DNA from 3 places in the Bradyrhizobium sp. CCBAU 11357 genome. Region 3 is predicted to be linked to each of the others. Evidence: predicted binding sites of a transcription regulator. Region 3 holds the regulator's gene; each other region holds the start of a gene.
What was found. Region 3 encodes PhoB, which activates phosphate uptake and scavenging genes when phosphate is short. Its sites were predicted from a motif close to TGTCATNNANCTGTCAT; they were not measured.
Positions count from the first base shown of each region.

Region 1: the regulator PhoB is predicted to act here: its motif matches at 1,477-1,493, upstream of XI05_RS20860 (UDP-2,3-diacylglucosamine diphosphatase).
Region 2: the regulator PhoB is predicted to act here: its motif matches at 2,008-2,024, upstream of XI05_RS35630 (DUF2794 domain-containing protein).

Region 1 covers NZ_LBJW01000103.1:9,664-15,668, reverse strand. The annotation lists gene XI05_RS20870 (PAS domain S-box protein) at 1-79, opposite strand, end outside; gene thiD (bifunctional hydroxymethylpyrimidine kinase/phosphomethylpyrimidine kinase) at 397-1,197, shown strand; gene XI05_RS20860 (UDP-2,3-diacylglucosamine diphosphatase) at 1,517-2,329, shown strand; gene XI05_RS20855 (glycosyltransferase family 4 protein) at 2,329-3,372, shown strand; gene XI05_RS20850 (threonine/serine dehydratase) at 3,531-4,514, shown strand; gene XI05_RS20845 (caspase family protein) at 4,702-6,005, opposite strand, start outside.
Region 2 covers NZ_LBJW01000112.1:345,529-351,533, forward strand. The annotation lists gene acnA (aconitate hydratase AcnA) at 1-529, shown strand, start outside; gene XI05_RS35625 (DUF1223 domain-containing protein) at 760-1,536, shown strand; gene XI05_RS35630 (DUF2794 domain-containing protein) at 2,091-2,462, shown strand; gene XI05_RS35635 (GNAT family N-acetyltransferase) at 2,577-3,107, opposite strand; gene XI05_RS35640 (Bax inhibitor-1/YccA family protein) at 3,329-4,120, opposite strand; gene XI05_RS35645 (ABC transporter permease) at 4,396-6,005, opposite strand, start outside.
Region 3 covers NZ_LBJW01000095.1:84,827-90,831, forward strand. The annotation lists gene pstC (phosphate ABC transporter permease subunit PstC) at 1-325, shown strand, start outside; gene pstA (phosphate ABC transporter permease PstA) at 330-1,175, shown strand; gene pstB (phosphate ABC transporter ATP-binding protein PstB) at 1,172-1,993, shown strand; gene phoU (phosphate signaling complex protein PhoU) at 2,005-2,721, shown strand; gene phoB (phosphate regulon transcriptional regulator PhoB) at 2,736-3,443, shown strand; gene XI05_RS14575 (GcrA family cell cycle regulator) at 3,706-4,218, opposite strand; gene XI05_RS14580 (aspartate aminotransferase family protein) at 4,678-5,886, shown strand; gene argF (ornithine carbamoyltransferase) at 5,886-6,005, shown strand, end outside.

The sequences.
Region 1 (6,005 bases), on a different contig from region 3:
GCTCAGGCTCCCACAACAGGCAGATGCCGTGCGGCGACAGCATGGACGAGTCGAGGAGACGTTCGAAGAAGGCCCACATCGTTCCACCCCAAGAGTCTTTTCAGATGGCTTGCGGGCCGGGCGGCCTGCAACATCGGGTCGCTGGACGGTCCACCACCTGACGTCTCGCGTAACCGGCGAAGCACGCTAAGGTACGCGACTATACCAAGGGTCCGGCGCCGTTGCATTTTCAAGCCCGCATCATTGCGGGCCTTTGACCGCGCCGTGTCCGACTGATTCGTTAGCTGCGCAATTGATTCGCGAATCACGCTTGACGGCGGCTCGGCGCGCTTGCTGGCGTTCCACGGTCGCGCTAGGACAGGCCATGGCGGCGTCCTCAAGCACATGTCCCCCGCGATGACGACCCCGGTCGCACTCACCATCGCCGGTTCCGATTCGAGCGGCGGCGCCGGCATCCAGGCGGACCTGAAGACCTTTGCCGCGCTCGGCGTCTACGGCGCCTCCGTGATCACGGCGCTGACGGCGCAGAACACGCGCGGCGTGACCGGCATTCACGCGGTGCCGGCCGGGTTCGTCACCGAGCAGATCGACGCGGTGTTCTCCGACCTCGACATCGGTGCGGTGAAGATCGGCATGGTGGCCCAGGCCGCCAGCATCGACGCCATCGCGGCCGCGCTGTCGCGCTGGGCACCCCGGCACGTCGTGCTCGATCCCGTCATGGTGGCGACCTCCGGTGATTGCCTGCTCGCCGCCGAAGCCGTCGACGCCCTGCGCACCAGGCTGATGCGGCTGGCTGCCCTGATCACGCCGAACCTGCCGGAGGCTGCGGCCCTGCTCGATGAGCCGGTGGCGGCGAGCGAGGCCGAGATCGAGAGCCAGGGACGCCGCCTGCTGGCGCTGGGCTGCCGCGCCGTCCTGATCAAGGGCGGGCACGGGGAGGGCGCCGAGAGCACCGATTATCTCGTCACTGCCGAGACCACGATCGCGCTCGCCGCGCCGCGCGTGGCCACTCGCAACACCCATGGCACCGGCTGCTCGCTGTCCTCCGCCATCGCGGCGGGGCTGGCCAAGGGCGAGGACCTCGAGGCCGCCGTGCGCAACGCCAAGGCCTGGATCAGCGCCGCGATCGCCGCCGCCGACCGCTTCAGCGTCGGCCACGGCCACGGCCCGGTCCATCATTTCCACAAGTTCTACTGAGGCGGGCTCGTTCACCTCTCCCGCTCGCGGGAGAGGTCGCGCCGAAGGCGCGGGTGAGGGCTTTCTCCTCTTGGGGATCGTCCCATTACGGAAGCACCCTCTCCCCAACCCTCCCCCGCACGCGGGGGAGGAGCGCACCTACCTCCTGGGTTGCCAATGGCAATCCGTCTTTGGGCCCCCTGCGGCGCGATGTCGCCTGATTGTCGCATGCGACTGATATTCGCGGGGAGGGCGAGGCAAGGCGTGATTCGTATTTCAAGGTGCCTCGAGGGTTCAATCGGTCATCCCCCTGTCACGGGACATTGTTACAGGCTGGCGCATGGGAAGTTACGATGTGAGTGACGAGAGCCCGGAGCGGCGCTTTCGCACGTTGTTCATCTCCGACGTCCATCTCGGAGCCCGCGGTTCTCAAGCCGATCTTCTGCTCGACTTCCTGCGCTACCATGATGCCGACACGATCTATCTCGTCGGCGACATCGTCGACGGCTGGGCGCTGAAATCGAGCTGGCACTGGCCGCAATCGCATAATGACCTCGTCCAGAAGCTTTTGCGCAAGGCGCGCAAGGGCGCCAAGGTCATCTACATTCCCGGCAATCACGACGAGTTCCTGCGCAACTATTACGGCACGCATTTCGGCGGCATCGACGTGGTCGAGAACACGGTTCACACCGGCGTCGACGGCAAGCGCTATCTCGTCATTCACGGCGACATCTTCGACCTCGTGGTGCAGAACGCGCGCTGGCTCGCCCATCTCGGCGACAAGGCCTACGACTTCGCGATCCAGATGAATCGCTTCGTCAACTTCTTCCGCCGCCTGTTCGGCGTGCCCTATTGGTCGCTGTCGCAATGGGCCAAGCAGAAGGTCAAGAACGCCGTCAACTATATCGGCGCGTTCGAGCAGGCGCTCGCCGCCGAGGCACGGCGTCACGAGGCCGACGGCGTGATCTGCGGCCATATCCACTACGCCGTGATCCGCGACGAGGCCGGCATCCGCTACATGAATTGCGGCGACTGGGTGGAGAGCTGCACCGCCCTGGTCGAGCATGACGACGGCCATTTCGAGATCATCACCTGGGCGGATCAGTTGCAGAAGCCCGCGCAGGTGCCACAGGTCGCGGCAAGGGCGGCCTGATGCGCATCCTGGTCGCGACCGATGCCTGGCACCCGCAAGTCAACGGTGTGGTTCGGACGCTGACCAAGCTCGCTGACGCCGCCAAGGGGCTCGGCATCGAATTCTCGTTCCTGACGCCGCAATCGTTCCGCACCTTCGCGATGCCGAGCTATCGCGACGTGCGCCTCGCCATGCCGCGCCCGGCGCGGCTCGCAAGGCTGATCGAGGAGGCGCGGCCCGACAGCATCCACATCGCGACCGAAGGGCCGATCGGCCTGATGGTTCGCCGCTATTGCCGCCAGCGCAAGCTGCCGTTCACGACCAGCTTCCACACCCGCTTCCCCGAATATGTCCGCGCCCGCGTGCCAGTCCCTGGCTCGCTGATCTGGCGGGCGCTGCGGCGATTCCATAGCCCCAGCCGCGCCGTGATGGCGGCGACGCCGGCGCTCGCGCGCGAACTGACCGAGCGCGGCTTCGACAATGTCGTGCTGTGGCCGCGCGGCGTCGACACTGGCCTGTTCCACCCCCGCGTCATCGATCTCTGCCTGCCGGCCCCCGTGTTCCTGTCGGTCGGCCGGGTGGCCGTGGAGAAGAACCTCGAGGCGTTCCTGGAGCTCGACCTGCCCGGCACCAAGGTGGTCGTCGGCGATGGCCCGGCGCGCGCCGCGCTGGAAGAGGCCTATCCCGATGCGATCTTCCTGGGCGAGAAGCACGGTGAGGAACTGGCGGATATCTATGCGGCCGCCGACGTGTTCGTGTTCCCGAGCAAGACCGACACCTTCGGCCTTGTCCTGCTGGAGGCGCTGGCGAGTGGTCTGCCGGTCGCGGCTTTCCCCGTGAAGGGACCCCGCGACGTGATCGGCGATGCGCCGGTCGGCGCGCTCGATCACGATCTGCGCAGCGCCTGCTTCGCCGCGCTCGACATCTCCCGGCAGGATTGCGTCGCGTTTGCCGCCAATTACACCTGGGAAGCCTCGGCGCGGGTCTTCATCGACAGCATTTTGGCGGTCGGGGCGGTGTTGCCCGGCCGGGCCGGCACGGAACAGCCGCGGTTCGTGGCCTAGAGCGATCTCGATCCGATGGATCGAAATGGCTCTAGATTCTTTGTTTTGACGCGTTTTCTTCACGCGAACCGGTAGCCACTTCGCCTAAAACGCTATGGAGAAAATCATCGCGCGGAGGTGTCTTGCCCGGGCCTGATCGGCCGCGATAACATTCCGCCATGACCGAACAGCTCCTTCCGGTCGGCCCTGCCGACATCGACGCCGCGGCGCGCGTGATCGCGCCTTACGCCATCCGCACCCCGCTGTTGTCCTTCCCCGTGCTCAACGAGCGCGTCGGTGCCAAGGTGTTTCTGAAGCCGGAGATGCTCCAGCGCACCGGCTCCTTCAAGTTCCGCGGCGCCTTCAACAAGGTGTTCTCGATCCCACAGGACAAGCGCGCCGGCGGGGTCGTCGCGTTCTCCTCCGGCAACCACGCGCAGGGCGTGGCGGCGGCGGCAAAGATCCTCGACATGCAGGCGACCATCGTGATGCCGGCGGATGCCCCGCTGTCGAAGCGCGAGCGCACCAAATCCTACGGCGCCGAAGTCGTGCTGTACGACCGCGACAAGGACGACCGCGAGGCGATCTCGCGCGGCATCGCCGAGAAGCGCGGCGCGACTCTGGTCAAACCCTATGACGATCCCTTCGTGATCGCAGGGCAGGGCACCGCCGGCCGCGAGATCGCCGAGGACATGGCAACGCTCGGTCTCAGCCCCGACATCGTGGTAGCGCCGGCCTCCGGCGGCGGCCTGATCGCGGGCGTCGCCACGGCCGTGAAGGCGCGCTATCCGCAAGCCGAGATCGTGGTGGCCGAGCCCGAGGCGTTCGACGATCACGGCATTTCACTCAGCGCAGGCCATCGCGAGCCGCATCCGCCGGCCGGCCGCACCATCTGCGATGCGCTGATGGCCCTGATGCCCGGCGAGATGACGTTTGCGATCAACAGCAAGCTGCTCGCGCGCGGCGTCACGGCTTCCGATGCCGAAGTCGGCGCGGCCGTCGCCTTCGCCTATCGCGAGTTGAAGCTCGTGGTGGAGCCCGGCGGCGCGGTGGGTCTGGCCGCGCTGCTCGCCGGACGCCTGGACGTGACGGGGAAGAACGTGGTGATCGTGCTGTCCGGCGGCAATGTCGACGCGGATCTGTTCGCCGAGCTGGTGGCCTAGTCGTCATTCCGGGGCTCGCGCAGCGAGAGCTATGATGCGCAATGCGCATCTGAGAATCCATAACCACGATCGGGAGTATGGATTCCGGGCCTGCGCCTCCGGCGCATCCCGGAATGACCAAGAACAGACATGAAGAAGGGGGCAGAGCATCGCCGCTCTGCCCCTTTCTCATGCGCGCCATGCGCAATCAGTGCATGAAGCCGCCGCGACGGTTGCCGCCATTATTCATGCTCGGCGCCTGGTTCATCGACTGCCGGAAGTTGTTGTTGCTGCTGACCATGCGGTTCGGCACCGTGTTGAGCTGCGGACGGTTGGTCTGCACGTTGGTCTGCACCTGCACCTTGTTCACGGGGATAGTGTTGGGCTTCACGATGCCGGTGTTGCCGTTGTTGACGCGGATCGGCTGGTTCTGCGTCTGAACGTTGACCGGCTTCACGTCGATCTTCGTGCCCGGATTCACGGTCTTGCCAGAAGAGCCGTTGGTCGTGCCGGCATTGTTGCCGACGTTCTGCGGATTGTTGGTCGCAGGCAGGGTCACGATCTTGCCGATGCCGACCTTGCCATTGGTCGTGTGGGTCGGTGCGGGCAGGGTGACGATCTTGCTCGGGGTCTGCGACGGCGTGCCGTTCTGGGGGTTCGGCTGGTTGTTGCCCGCAGGCAAGGTGACGATCTGGCCGCCATTGCCGAGCTTGCCGATGACGTTGCCGTCGACCGGCTTCTGCACGACCGGCAGATTGCCGTTCACCTGCACTCCGTTGCCCTGCTGCAGCGGCATGTATTTGGGTTGGCCGAGATTGCCGATCTTGATCGTCGGGGCAATGTTCTGCGGCGCCAGGAACTTGGTCGCCTGCATCAGGGGGATCTGCTTCGGCTGCGCCTGCAGCTTCAGCGCGACCTGCGCATAGGGGCTGTTGCCGTAGCTGTCATAGAAGCTCTTGTAGGCAAGCGGGGAATTGGCGAGCACCGTCTTGTGCCAGGCCTGCGAGATCAGCAGGTTCTTGAGCAGCCAGCGGATGTGGTCGCACAGCGGATCGTGCGGATACATCTGGATGAACTCCTGATAATATTCCGGACGGCCCTCGGACACGACGTAGTCATAGGCCTGGCGCGTCGAGCGGCTCGGCAAATTCGAGGCCATCTGCACGACCGGCGTATTCACCGGCGCGCGGTTGGCGGCAACCGCAGTGTCGCCGAAGAACGTAAAGTCGCTCGTCAGCGACGAGCTCTCCCACGGGATCTGCGCGCCGCTGGTGGTCTGGTTGACCTGCAGGCGTACGCGCTTGAACAGCTGCTCGATCGGCACGTTGGGCTCGCGCGCGACGTTCAGGAACGCCTGCGTGTAGGGGCTGTGACCATTGGTGCCGTCGAGCGCCTCAGTGCCCGGCGCGGTCGAGTAGCCGACGATCGAACCGTTCGGCGCATCGACGATTGCCAAGCCGCGGCCGGCGTCGTTGACTTCCGGGAACGGGTTGTTGCGGCAGGCATCGAGGA
Region 2 (6,005 bases), on a different contig from region 3:
CAACATCCGCATCAAGAACTTCATGTTGAAGGGCGCGGATGGAAACATCCCCGAGGGCGGCCTGACGAAGCACTGGCCCGACGGCGAGCAGATGTCGATCTACGACGCCGCGATGAAGTACCAGGAAGAGAAGGTGCCGCTGGTGGTGTTCGCCGGCGCCGAATACGGCAACGGCTCCTCGCGCGACTGGGCCGCCAAGGGCACGCGCCTGCTCGGCGTGCGCGCCGTGATCTGCCAGAGCTTCGAGCGCATCCACCGCTCCAACCTGGTCGGCATGGGCGTGCTGCCGTTGACCTTCGAGGAAGGCACCTCCTGGCAGTCGCTGGGCCTCAAGGGCGACGAGAAGGTCACGCTGCGCGGCCTCGTCGGCGACCTCAAGCCGCGCCAGAAGCTGACCGCGGAGATCGTCTCCGGCGACGGTTCGCTGCAGCGCGTTTCGCTGCTCTGCCGCATCGATACGCTGGACGAGCTCGACTACTACCGCAACGGCGGCATCCTGCACTACGTGCTGCGCAAACTCGCGGCGTAAGCGCGGATTTGTGAACGATGGCTCACTGCGAAGTGAGTAGAAGCCTTAACGAAGGCGGCCTATCAAAGGCCGCCTTCGCGCGTTTGCGGTACGCTTCAGATGGGCCCGCCCGGCGGAAAATCTCCCCTTGGACGTGACCCGGATGGATGAATGTACCGCGCCCCGTAAGACTACGGTGACCATCCGGCGATAAGATTTCCCCCTGAGAGCAACGGTGTGCGGCGTTCGACATGACGACAATGACGGCTTCCCATCTGATTCCACGTTGGTCCGGTGCCCTCTGGTCGGGAGCTCTCGGCATATGTGCGATCATCGCCGTCATTCGTCCTGCCGAGGCTGAGCCCCGCGCCGTCGTCGAATTGTTCACCTCGCAGGGCTGCTCCTCCTGCCCGCCCGCCGACCAGATCATCGGCGATCTCTCCAAGGATCCCTCGGTCATCGCGCTGAGCATGCCGATCGACTATTGGGACTATCTCGGCTGGAAGGACACGCTGGCGGATTCGCGCTTCTCTGCACGGCAGCGTGCCTATTCGCGCATGCGCGGCGACCGCGAGGTCTACACGCCGCAGGTCGTGGTCAACGGCTCCACGCATGTCATCGGCAGCGATCGCGCCGGCATCGAGAACGCGATCGGCAAGACCGACAAGGGCAACGGCGTGATGAGCGTGCCGGTGACGATGTCGCTCTCGGGCAAGCAGATCAACGTGTCGGTGGCCGCGAGCAAGGAGCCCACGGTCTCGCACGGCGAAGTCTGGATCTGCTCGATCGCCAAGTCGGTGCCGATCGCGATCACCCGCGGCGAGAATCGCGGACAGCAGGTCACCTATCACAACGTGGTGCGCAACCTGCTCAAGGTCGGCGACTGGACCGGCCGTCCGGAGAGCTGGACGGTGCCGATCGAAAATCTCACACGCGACGGCGTCGACGGCGCGGTGGTCTACGTCCAGGACGGCAGCCGCGAGCGACCGGGCCCGATGTTGGGTGCGGCGTATACGTCGCTGCATTGAAGCAAGCAGAACGTCTCAGCAATTGATGCTCGCCATTCCGGCGCGCGCGAAGCGCGAGCTATGCTGCGCAATTGCGCACCTGAGAATCCGTCGATCCATTGTGCAAGCTGAGCAATGGATTCCGGGTTCGCGCCAAGAGGCGCGCCCCGGAATGACAGTGGCCGGAAACATCCCGACACAAACAAAAAAGGACCAACTTGCGTTGGCCCTCCTTGTCGTGCGTACAGACCCGATCCTGTTCGACCCCGGGGGGCTGGGGGCTGAGGAATCCGGAACCGAAAGGACCGGGTCAACGCACACCAGTCTTTTCGCAATGCAGGGCGGCGGGCGGTTGGCGGAAAAGCGGCGATACTATGATTCCTGCTAACGATCCCGTGACGGTTTGCCGCGACGGAGTTCCACCCTTGCGTGTGCCCAGAGGCACGGTCGATTCGACCGGTTGAGCCCCTTGCGGCGCGGAACGGTTGGCGCAATCATGCAAGTGTCATGAACCCGGTTCCGGGGACGGTCTTCGCGGACGCGGGTCATAGCCGTGCGATGAGGAGGCGCTTCCCATGAGTCTGACGTCGGAGGATGCCGAGCCGAGCGAGCAGCGCGCGGCGGCGCGTCCCGCCGCGGCGCATGCGCCGCCGAACCGGGTGACCTTCAACCGGCTCGAGCTGCACCGGATTCTCAATCTCTACGGTCGCATGGTCGCCGACGGCGAGTGGCGCGACTATGCCATCGACTTCCTGAAGGACCGCGCCGTGTTCTCGGTCTATCGCCGCGCCTCGGAAGTGCCGATCTACCGCATCGAGAAGGACCCGCGCCTCGCGCGCAAGCAGGGCATGTACAGCGTGATCTCGGCGACCGGCCTGATCCTGCGCCGCGGCCACGAGCTCGAGCGCGTGCTGCTGGTGATCGATCGCAAGCTGGCGGTGGTGTAGCGGCGCGAACGGTGCCGTAGGGTGGGCAAAGGCGCACCGCGCCGTGCCCACGTCCTATCTCAATCGCCCGAACGGTGGGCACGCTTGCGCTTTGCCCACCCTACGAAACCGAGCTTACTTCCCCGGCACCGTGCGCGCGCCCTCGCCGAGGTCGCGCTGCATCATCACCGTGTCCAGCCAGCGGCCGAATTTCAGCCCGACGCTGGGATGCGTGCCGATCATCTTGAAGCCGCACCTTGTGTGCACGCCGATCGATCCGGCATTGGCGGAATCGCCGATCACCGCGATCATCTGGCGGAAGCCGCGCGTCTCGCATTCGGCGATCAGCCGTTCCAGCAACAGCGAGCCGACGCCGCGGCGGTGGAAGGAGGGATCCAGATAGATCGAGTTCTCCACCGTGAAGCGGTAGGCCGGCCGCGGCCGGTAGGCGCCGGCATAGGCATAGCCGGCCACGCGCCCGTCCAGCATGGCGACGAAATAGGGATAGCCGCCGTCGATCAGCGCGCGATAGCGGCGCGTCATCTCCGTAAGGTCGGGCGGCTCCAGCTCGAACGTCGCCGTGCCCTCGCGGACGGCCTGCTGGTAGATGGCGGTGATGGCGGGAAGGTCGGCCTCGGTGGTGGGCCTGATATCGGGTGCGGACATGGCGGGAAGATTAGAGTCTTCCCGCGGCGGCCGGAAGGGGTTCCGCCGCCTCCACCCCCGTCATTGCGAGCGCTGCGAAGCAATCCAGAAATGCATCCGCGGAGGGACTCTGGATTGCTTCGTCGCAAGGGCTCCTCGCAATGACAGGGAGAAGCCACGGCCCAAAAACAAAAACCCCGGCCTCTCGGCCGGGGTTCGTGTCGTTCGCTCGGTCCTGTCGCCTACTCGCGCTGGCCGAGTAGCTGCAGCAGCAGCGTGAACAGGTTGATGAAGTTCAGGTACAGCGACAGTGCGCCGGTGATGGCCGCACGCTCTGCGATGTCACCGCCGGCCGAGGCATAGCCGTAGATGTAGTCGTTCTTCAGCCGCTGGGTGTCCCACGCGGTGAGGCCCGAGAACACCAGCACGCCGACCACCGAGACGATGAACTGCAGCATCGAGCTGGCCAGGAACAGGTTCACCAGGCTGGCGATGATGATGCCGATCAGGCCCATGAACAGGAACGAGCCCATCCCGGTCAGGTCACGCTTGGTGGTGTAGCCGTAGAGGCTCAGCGCACCGAAGGTGGCCGCGGTGATGAAGAACACCCGCACGATCGAGGTGTGGGTGAACACCAGGAAGATCGACGACAGCGAGATGCCCATCAGCGCCGAGAACACCCAGAACAGGATCTGGGCGGTCGAGGGGGCCAGACGGTTGATGCCCGCCGAGATCACGAACACCATCGCGAGCGGCGCGAGCATGAACAGCCACTTCAGGGGGCTGACGAACATTGCGTAGCCGAACGGCGTCAGGAACAGCTTGCCGACGCGGACGGCGTCCGCCGTCGGGACGTCGGTCACGGCGGCCATGTAGACGCCGAGCGCGGCAAGGCCGGTGATGGCCAGGCCAATGCTCATGTAGTTGTAGATGCGCAGCATATAGGCGCGCAGGCCGGCATCGACCGTCGCGGCGTCGACACGCCCGGCGGCCCTGCCGAAAGGAGAAGCGTAGTTACGGTCTAGGTCCGACATGGTCGAATTCCCGTTGGTTGGTCCGGTCCGGCATGAGGGTCGCCATGCCGCCGGTTCGTCAAATTCTATCTCGGAGACCGCTGCCAGCCGACTAAATTTTGGCTCACAATCGGGGCCCCGAACCCATTCGATATGTGGGAAACTAACACATTCGCTGCAACCTTCCACGCGCGGCCGAATGTCGCCCTTGGCGGCAATCCTGACGTGGAGCTGACGAGCAGCGTGGTGAATCGCGGAAACCGGGCGATTCCGGCTCGATCCGCCGCTTCAATTTGTCACAAATTTCGCAACACCGTCGCGGGCTTTTTGTTCAATGCCAGCAGCGTGCCGGCAAGCCCGAGCCCGACGGTGACGACCAGCGCGGCCGCGACCACGCCGGCGGCGCTGCCGGCCTGCCAGACGAAGCTCAGCGTCATCAGCCGCGTGACGATCATCCACGCGGCGATGCTGCCAGCGATCACCCCGAATACCGCGGTGGCAAGGCCGATCAGGAGGTATTCGAGGGCATAGGCGCCGAGCAGCCGCAGCCGCGTCGCGCCCAGGGTCTTCAGGATCACCGCATCATAGACCCGGTGGCGGTGGCCGGCGGCGAGCGCCCCGCCCAGCACCAGGATCGCCGAGATCAGGGTCACGGCGCTGGCGCCGCGGATCGCCAGTGCCAAATTGGTCACGACCGAGCCGACCGTCTGCATCACCTCGCGCACGCGCACGCTCGTCACCATCGGATAGGCGTCGGCGACCTCCTTGATGATCATGCCGTCGCCCGCCGCATTTCCGCCCGCTTCCGTCAGCGTCGCGATGTGGGTGTGCGGCGCGCCCTTGAAGGCGTTGGGCGAGAACACCAGGACGAAATTGATGCCGAGCCCCTGCCAGTCGATCGTGCGCAAATTGCTGATCTTCGCCGGGATGTCGCGGCCGAGCACGTTGACCACCACCTCGTCGCCGAGCTTGAGACCGAGCCCGTCGGCGATCTTCTTCTCCATCGAGACCAGCGGCGGGCCGGAATAATCGGCGCGCCACCACTCGCCCTCGACCACCTTGGAGCCCTTGGGCAGCTCGGCGGTGTAGGTCAGCCCGCGGTCGCTCTGCAGCACCCATTCGGAATCGGTGGTGGGCTTGAGCTCCTCGGCGCGCACTCCACGCGCGGCGACGATGCGCCCGCGCAGCATCGGCACGTCCTCGATTCTGGCGCCGGGGGCGATCCGGTGCAGATAGGCGTCGAACTGCTCGGCCTGCGCGCTCGGAATGTCGATGAAGAAGAACGACGGTGCCTGGTCGGGGAGCGCGGCCAGGAACTGCCGGCGCAGATTGCCGTCGATCTGGGTGATGGTGACGAGCACGGCGAGCCCGAGTCCCAGCGACAGCACGACCGAGGGCGTCAGCGCGCCCGGCCGGTGGATGTTGGCGATCGCAAGCCGCAGCATCGGCAGCCGCGTCCGCGGCAGCCGTCGTGCGATCGCCATCAGCAGGGCGGCGATGCCGCGCAGCAACGCGAACACGACGACGGAGGAGGCCACGAACACCGCGGCGATGCGCTTATCGAACGACAGGCCGATCACCACCGCGACGAGGAGTGCGATCACGACCCCCATGAACACGAGGTAGCCCGCACGCGGCCGGTGCCATTCGGAGCTGATGGTGTCGCGGAACAGCGCGGCCACCGGCACGTCGTGCACGCGCCCGAGCGGCCACAGGCCGAAGGCAAGCGCGGTGAGGAGGCCGTAGACGAAGGACAGCGCGAGCTCGTCGGCATGCACGGCCGGCACCACCGGCAGCGGCAGCAGCTTGCCGAACAGGCCAACGATGGCAAAGGGCATCGCGGCGCCGAGCGCAAGGCCGATCACGGATCCGATCGCCGCCAGCAGGAGCACTTGCGCCAAATAGA
Region 3 (6,005 bases):
CACCACCTGGGAAGTCGTCCGCAGCGTCGTCATCCCCTACACCCGCGTCGGCATCATCGGCGGCGTCATGCTGGCGCTTGGCCGCGCGCTCGGCGAGACCATGGCGGTGACCTTCATCATCGGCAACTCGTTCCGGATCTCCTCGTCGATCTTCGCGCCGGGCACCACGATCTCGGCGGCGATCGCATCCGAGTTCGCCGAGAGCGACGGCCTGCACCAGTCCGGCCTTATCCTTCTCGGTCTGCTCCTGTTCGTGTTGACGTTCTTTGTGCTCGCGGCTGCGCGGCTGATGCTGATGCGCCTGGAAACCAAGGCCGGGAAGTAAAGCCATGAACCCGATCTATGCACGTCGCCGCCGCGGAGACATCATCATCCGCGGGCTCTGCATCGCCGCTGCCGCCTTCGGCGTCACCTGGCTCGCGCTGATCCTGATCACGCTGCTCTACAACGGCCTGGCCGGGCTCAACCTCCAGGTCTTCATCGCTGACACGCCGCCGCCCGGATCGACCGAGGGCGGCCTGCGCAACGCCATCGTCGGCTCGCTGATCATGACCGCGATCGGTGTCGGCATAGGTGCGCCGCTCGGCCTGTTCGCCGGCACCTATCTCGCCGAGTACGGCCGCAACGACAAGCTGACCTCGGTGATCCGGTTCATCAACGACATCCTCTTGTCGGCGCCCTCGATCATCATCGGCCTGTTCATCTATGGCGCCGTGGTGGTGCCGATGCGCGGCTTCTCGGCCATCGCCGGTGCGCTGGCGCTCGCCGTGATCGTGATCCCGGTCGTGGTGCGAACCACCGAAGACATGCTGCTGCTGGTGCCGAACCCGCTGCGTGAAGCCGCCTCTGCGCTCGGCCTGCCGCGCTCGCTGGTGATCAAGCGCATCGCCTACCGCGCCGCGCGCTCCGGCCTGATCACCGGCGTGCTGCTCGCCACCGCCCGCGTCGCGGGCGAGACCGCACCGCTGTTGTTCACGGCGCTGTCGAACCAGTTCTTCAGCCTCGGCCTGAACAAGACGATGGCGAACCTACCCGTCACCATCAACAACTTCGTGCAGAGCCCCTACGAATATTGGAAGCAGCTCGCCTGGAGCGGTGCGCTGCTCATCACCCTGACCGTGCTTGCCCTGAACATTGGCGCGCGCATCATCGGCGCTGAGAGGACTGCAAAATGAGTGAAATGTCTGTTTCCGTCAGCGCGCCGACCGTTCATCCCGGCTCGCAGCCGCTGCCCGAGGCGCCCGCCAAGGTCACCGCGCGCAACCTGAATTTCTACTACGGTGAGCACCACGCGCTGAAGAACATCAATCTGGCGCTCGGCACCAATCGCGTCACGGCGTTCATCGGCCCGTCGGGCTGTGGCAAGTCGACCCTGCTGCGCATCTTCAACCGGATGTACGATCTCTATCCGGGCCAGCGCGCCACCGGTCAGCTGCTGCTCGACCACACCAACATCCTCGACCCCAAGCTCGACCTCAATCTGCTGCGCGCCCGGGTCGGCATGGTGTTCCAGAAGCCGACGCCGTTCCCGATGACGATCTACGAGAACATCGCCTTCGGCATTCGTCTGTACGAGAAGATCTCGAAGTCCGAGATGGACGGCCGCGTCGAGAAGGCGCTGCGCGGCGGCGCGCTGTGGAACGAGGTCAAGGACAAGCTCAATGCCTCCGGCCTGTCGCTCTCCGGCGGCCAGCAGCAGCGCCTCTGCATCGCCCGCACCGTCGCGGTGCGGCCCGAGGTGATCCTGTTCGACGAGCCCTGCTCGGCGCTCGACCCGATCTCGACCGCCAAGGTCGAGGAGCTGATCCAGGAATTGTCCGAGAACTACACGATCGCGATCGTCACCCACAACATGCAGCAGGCGGCGCGCGTCTCCGACAAGACCGCCTTCATGTATCTCGGCGAGCTGATCGAGTTCGACGACACCAGCAAGATCTTCACGTCGCCGAGCGATCGGCGCACGCAGGATTACATCACCGGCCGGTTCGGCTGAGGAGACGGAACATGGGTTCTGAACACACCGTAAAGGCCTTCGACAGCGACCTTCAGGAGCTCACCCGCTTGGTCGCCGAGATGGGCGGCATCGCCGAGCGCATGATCGTCGATTCCGTCGACGCGCTGATCCGCCGCGACGTGGCACTCGGCCAGCGCGTCGTCACCACCGACGCCGATCTCGACGCGCTGCAGAAGCGCATCGAGGAGCGCGCCGTGCTCACCATCGCCCGTCGCCAGCCGATGGCCGTCGACCTGCGCGAGATCGTCGGCGCCATGCGCGTTGCGACCGATCTCGAGCGCATCGGAGATCTCGCCAAGAACATGGGCAAGCGCGTCGCGGCGCTGGAGACGGATTTCCATCCGCTCAAGCTGTTCCGCGGCCTGGAGCACATGACCGACCTCGTGCAGCAGCAGGTCAAGAGCGTGCTCGACGCCTATGCCGCGCACGACCTGCCGGCGGCGATGGCGGTGTGGAAGGGCGACGAGGAAGTCGACGCCATCTGCACCTCGCTGTTCCGCGAGCTCCTCACCTATATGATGGAGGATCCGCGCAACATCTCGTTCTGCATCCACCTGATGTTCTGTGCCAAGAACATCGAGCGGATCGGCGACCACGCCACCAACATCGCCGAGACCGTGTTCTACATGATCGAGGGCCAGGCGATCACCGACAAGCGGCCGAAGGGCGACATGACGACCTTCGCCACGACGGTGCCGAATACCTAAGGAGCGACGACAACATGGGCGCACGCATTATGGTGGTAGAGGACGAGGAAGCTCTCACCGAGCTTCTCCGCTACAACCTCGAAGGCGACGGCTATGACGTCGAGACGGTGATGCGCGGCGACGACGCCGACACCCGCCTCAAGGAGCACATTCCCGATCTGATCGTGCTCGACTGGATGCTGCCGGGCCTGTCGGGCATCGAGCTGTGCCGGCGGCTTCGGACCCGTCCCGAGACCAAGCAGCTGCCGATCATCATGCTCACCGCGCGCGGCGAGGAGAGCGAGCGGGTACGGGGCCTCGCAACCGGCGCCGACGATTACATCGTCAAGCCATTCTCGGTGCCGGAGCTGCTTGCGCGCGTGAAGGGCTTGCTCAGGCGCGCCAGCCCCGAGCGGCTCGCCACCGTGCTCGCCTATGGCGACATCGAGCTCGATCGCGACAAGCGCCGCGTGGCGCGCTCGGGTCGGCCGATCGATCTCGGCCCGACCGAATATCGTCTGCTGGAGTTCTTCCTGGAGCATCCCGGCCGCGTGTTCTCGCGCGAGCAGCTGCTCGATAGCGTCTGGGGCCGCGACATCTATATCGATGAGCGCACCGTCGACGTCCATATCGGCCGCCTGCGCAAGCTGCTCAATCTCGGCCGCGAGCAGGACCCGATCCGCACCGTCCGCGGCGCCGGCTACGCGCTGGATGATCGCTTCGCGAAGGCCGAGCAGACGTAAGATTTGCGAGCTGTCGGTGTGGTGAGCTGCGGCTACACCCTCAACCGTCATCCCGGGGCGCGCGCAGCGCGAGCCCGGGATCCATAACCACAGGACGTGGTTTGGCGGGGACTCGCAATAACCATCTCGCGCAATCACCGCGCCCTGTGGTTATGGTCCCCGCCCCCCGTGCGCAATCGCGCACTAGGCGGGGATGACACCGAATAATTGGAGCCGTCATCGCGTGACGGCTGCCGTCCTGGCAATCAATGAAATCGCAAGCTCAGCGCGTGCTCGGCTTCGCCGGTGCCCGACGGCGGTCCGCTGCGGGCTGATAGGCCACGCGCGAATGCTGGGCGCAATAGGGCAGGCCCGAGAGCGCCTTGCCGCCGCAGAAGAAGAAATCCGGGCTCGAGGGATCGCCGACCGGCCAGTGGCAGGTCGCCTCGTTCAATTCCAGCAGCGACAGCCGCTGGCTCATCGGCACCACGTTGTCGTAGGTCACCGGCTCGGCTTCCACCTCGACCTCGAAGGCCTGCGCCAGCGCGGTGTTGCCGCGCGCAACGGGTCGCGTCACCCGCATCATGTGCTGCGCAGGCCGTGCCTTGCGCGGCCGCGGCGCTGCCGATGAAGGGCTCTTGGCGCGGCCGGACAGGCCGAGCCGGTGCACCTTGCCGATCACGGCATTGCGGGTCACATTGCCGAGCTCCGCCGCGATCTGGCTGGCCGAAAGTCCGGCCTCCCAGAGCTTCTTCAGCTGCTCGACGCGATCATCGGACCAGGTCAAAACCGTCATTGCACCCTTTCCCTCGCTGCGCGCCTGCCATCCTGGGGGCTTCGCCGCGAATGCCTAAAGCCTTGAAAACCCGTGCCGCCAGAATCCCTTAAGGCTCGCCGGGCGCGCTCAAGACGCCCGAACGTTTACGCCGGTACATGAGGACTTTTGGGATCAGAACTACTGCACGAGATGTCGTATCTGACAATCCAAACGCTACAATATGGCGTGACTCCCGCGCAAGAGTCCGCCGACTCGCTTCCACATGTTCCGTGGTGAAAAACCCGCAAAATCGGCACCGCAAGACTACGGAATCAGCGTTTCGCGAGGCTTTCCGGGCGGCATTGACACCCGTCTTGCCAAGCATAAGATAGTGCCACGTGCCGCCCTTAAAAGGCGGCACGTTTCGTTTTCCGGGGCCGGTCAATGGTGCGTTGCGCAATGCGTGCCTCACACCGTCCGCAACATTCAAGTGACGTCATGACTAACAGCGCCGCGCCGCATTTGCTCCCCGTTTTCGCCAGGGCCGACCTCGGTTTCGAGCGCGGCGAAGGCTGCTGGCTGATCGCGACCAATGGCGATCGCTATCTCGATTTCACCTCGGGCGTGGCGGTGAATGCGCTCGGCCACGTTCATCCCGCGCTGGTCAAGGCGTTGCAGGAGCAGGCGACGAAGCTCTGGCACATGTCGAACCTGTTCCAGAGCCCCGATGGCGAGAAGCTCGCAAGCCGCCTCTGCAATGAGAGCTTCGCGGACTTCGTGTTCTTCTGCAATTCCGGCGCCGAGGCGCTGGAAGGTGTGGTCAAGCTCGTCCGCCACCATCACTTTTCCAAGGGCCATCCGGAGCGTTATCGCATCATCACCTTCGAAGGCGCCTTCCACGGCCGCACGCTGGCGACGCTCGCCGCCACCGGGTCCGCGAAATATCTCGAGGGCTTCGGTCCGCCGATGGACGGCTTCGATCAGGTGCCGCACGGCGACCTCGACGCCGTGAAGAAGGCGATCGGCCCGCACACCGCCGGCATTCTCATCGAGCCGATCCAGGGAGAGGGTGGCGTTCGTGCCGCACCTCCGGCCTTCCTGAAGGCGCTGCGCGAGCTCTGCAACGAGCGCGGACTGTTGCTCGCCTTCGACGAGGTGCAGACCGGCATGGGCCGCACCGGCGAGCTCTTTGCCTACAAGCGCACCGGCGTCACACCGGACGTGATGTCGCTCGCCAAGGCGCTCGGCGGCGGCTTCCCGATCGGCGCGGTGCTGGCGACCGCCGATGCGGCCGCCGGCATGGGGCCCGGCTCGCACGGCTCCACCTTCGGCGGCAATCCGCTCGCGATCTCGGCTGCCAACGCCGTGCTCGACGTGATGCTCAAGCCCGGCTTCTTCGACCACGTGCAGAAGATGTCGCTGCTGCTCAAGCAGAAGCTCGCCTCCGTGATCGATCGTCACCCCGATGTCGTCAGCGAGGTGCGGGGCGAGGGCCTCCTGATCGGCATCAAGGCCGTGGTGCCCTCGGGCGATCTCGTCGCGGCGCTGCGCGCCGAAAAGCTGCTCACCGTCGGGGCCGGCGACAATGTCGTGCGCTTCCTGCCGCCCTTGATCGTCACCGAAGCGGAGATCGAGGACAGCGTCGGCCGGCTCGAACGCGCCTGCACGGCGATCTCCTCCAGTCAGACCAAGCGGGCGGCAAGCTGATGAGCACGACGCCCAACAAAGCTCCAAAGCACTTCCTGGACATCAACGAGCTGCCGCTGTCGGAGCTCAAGAGCATGCTCGCCGCCTCTTCCGCCATGAAGGCGAAGCAGAAGGCGCAG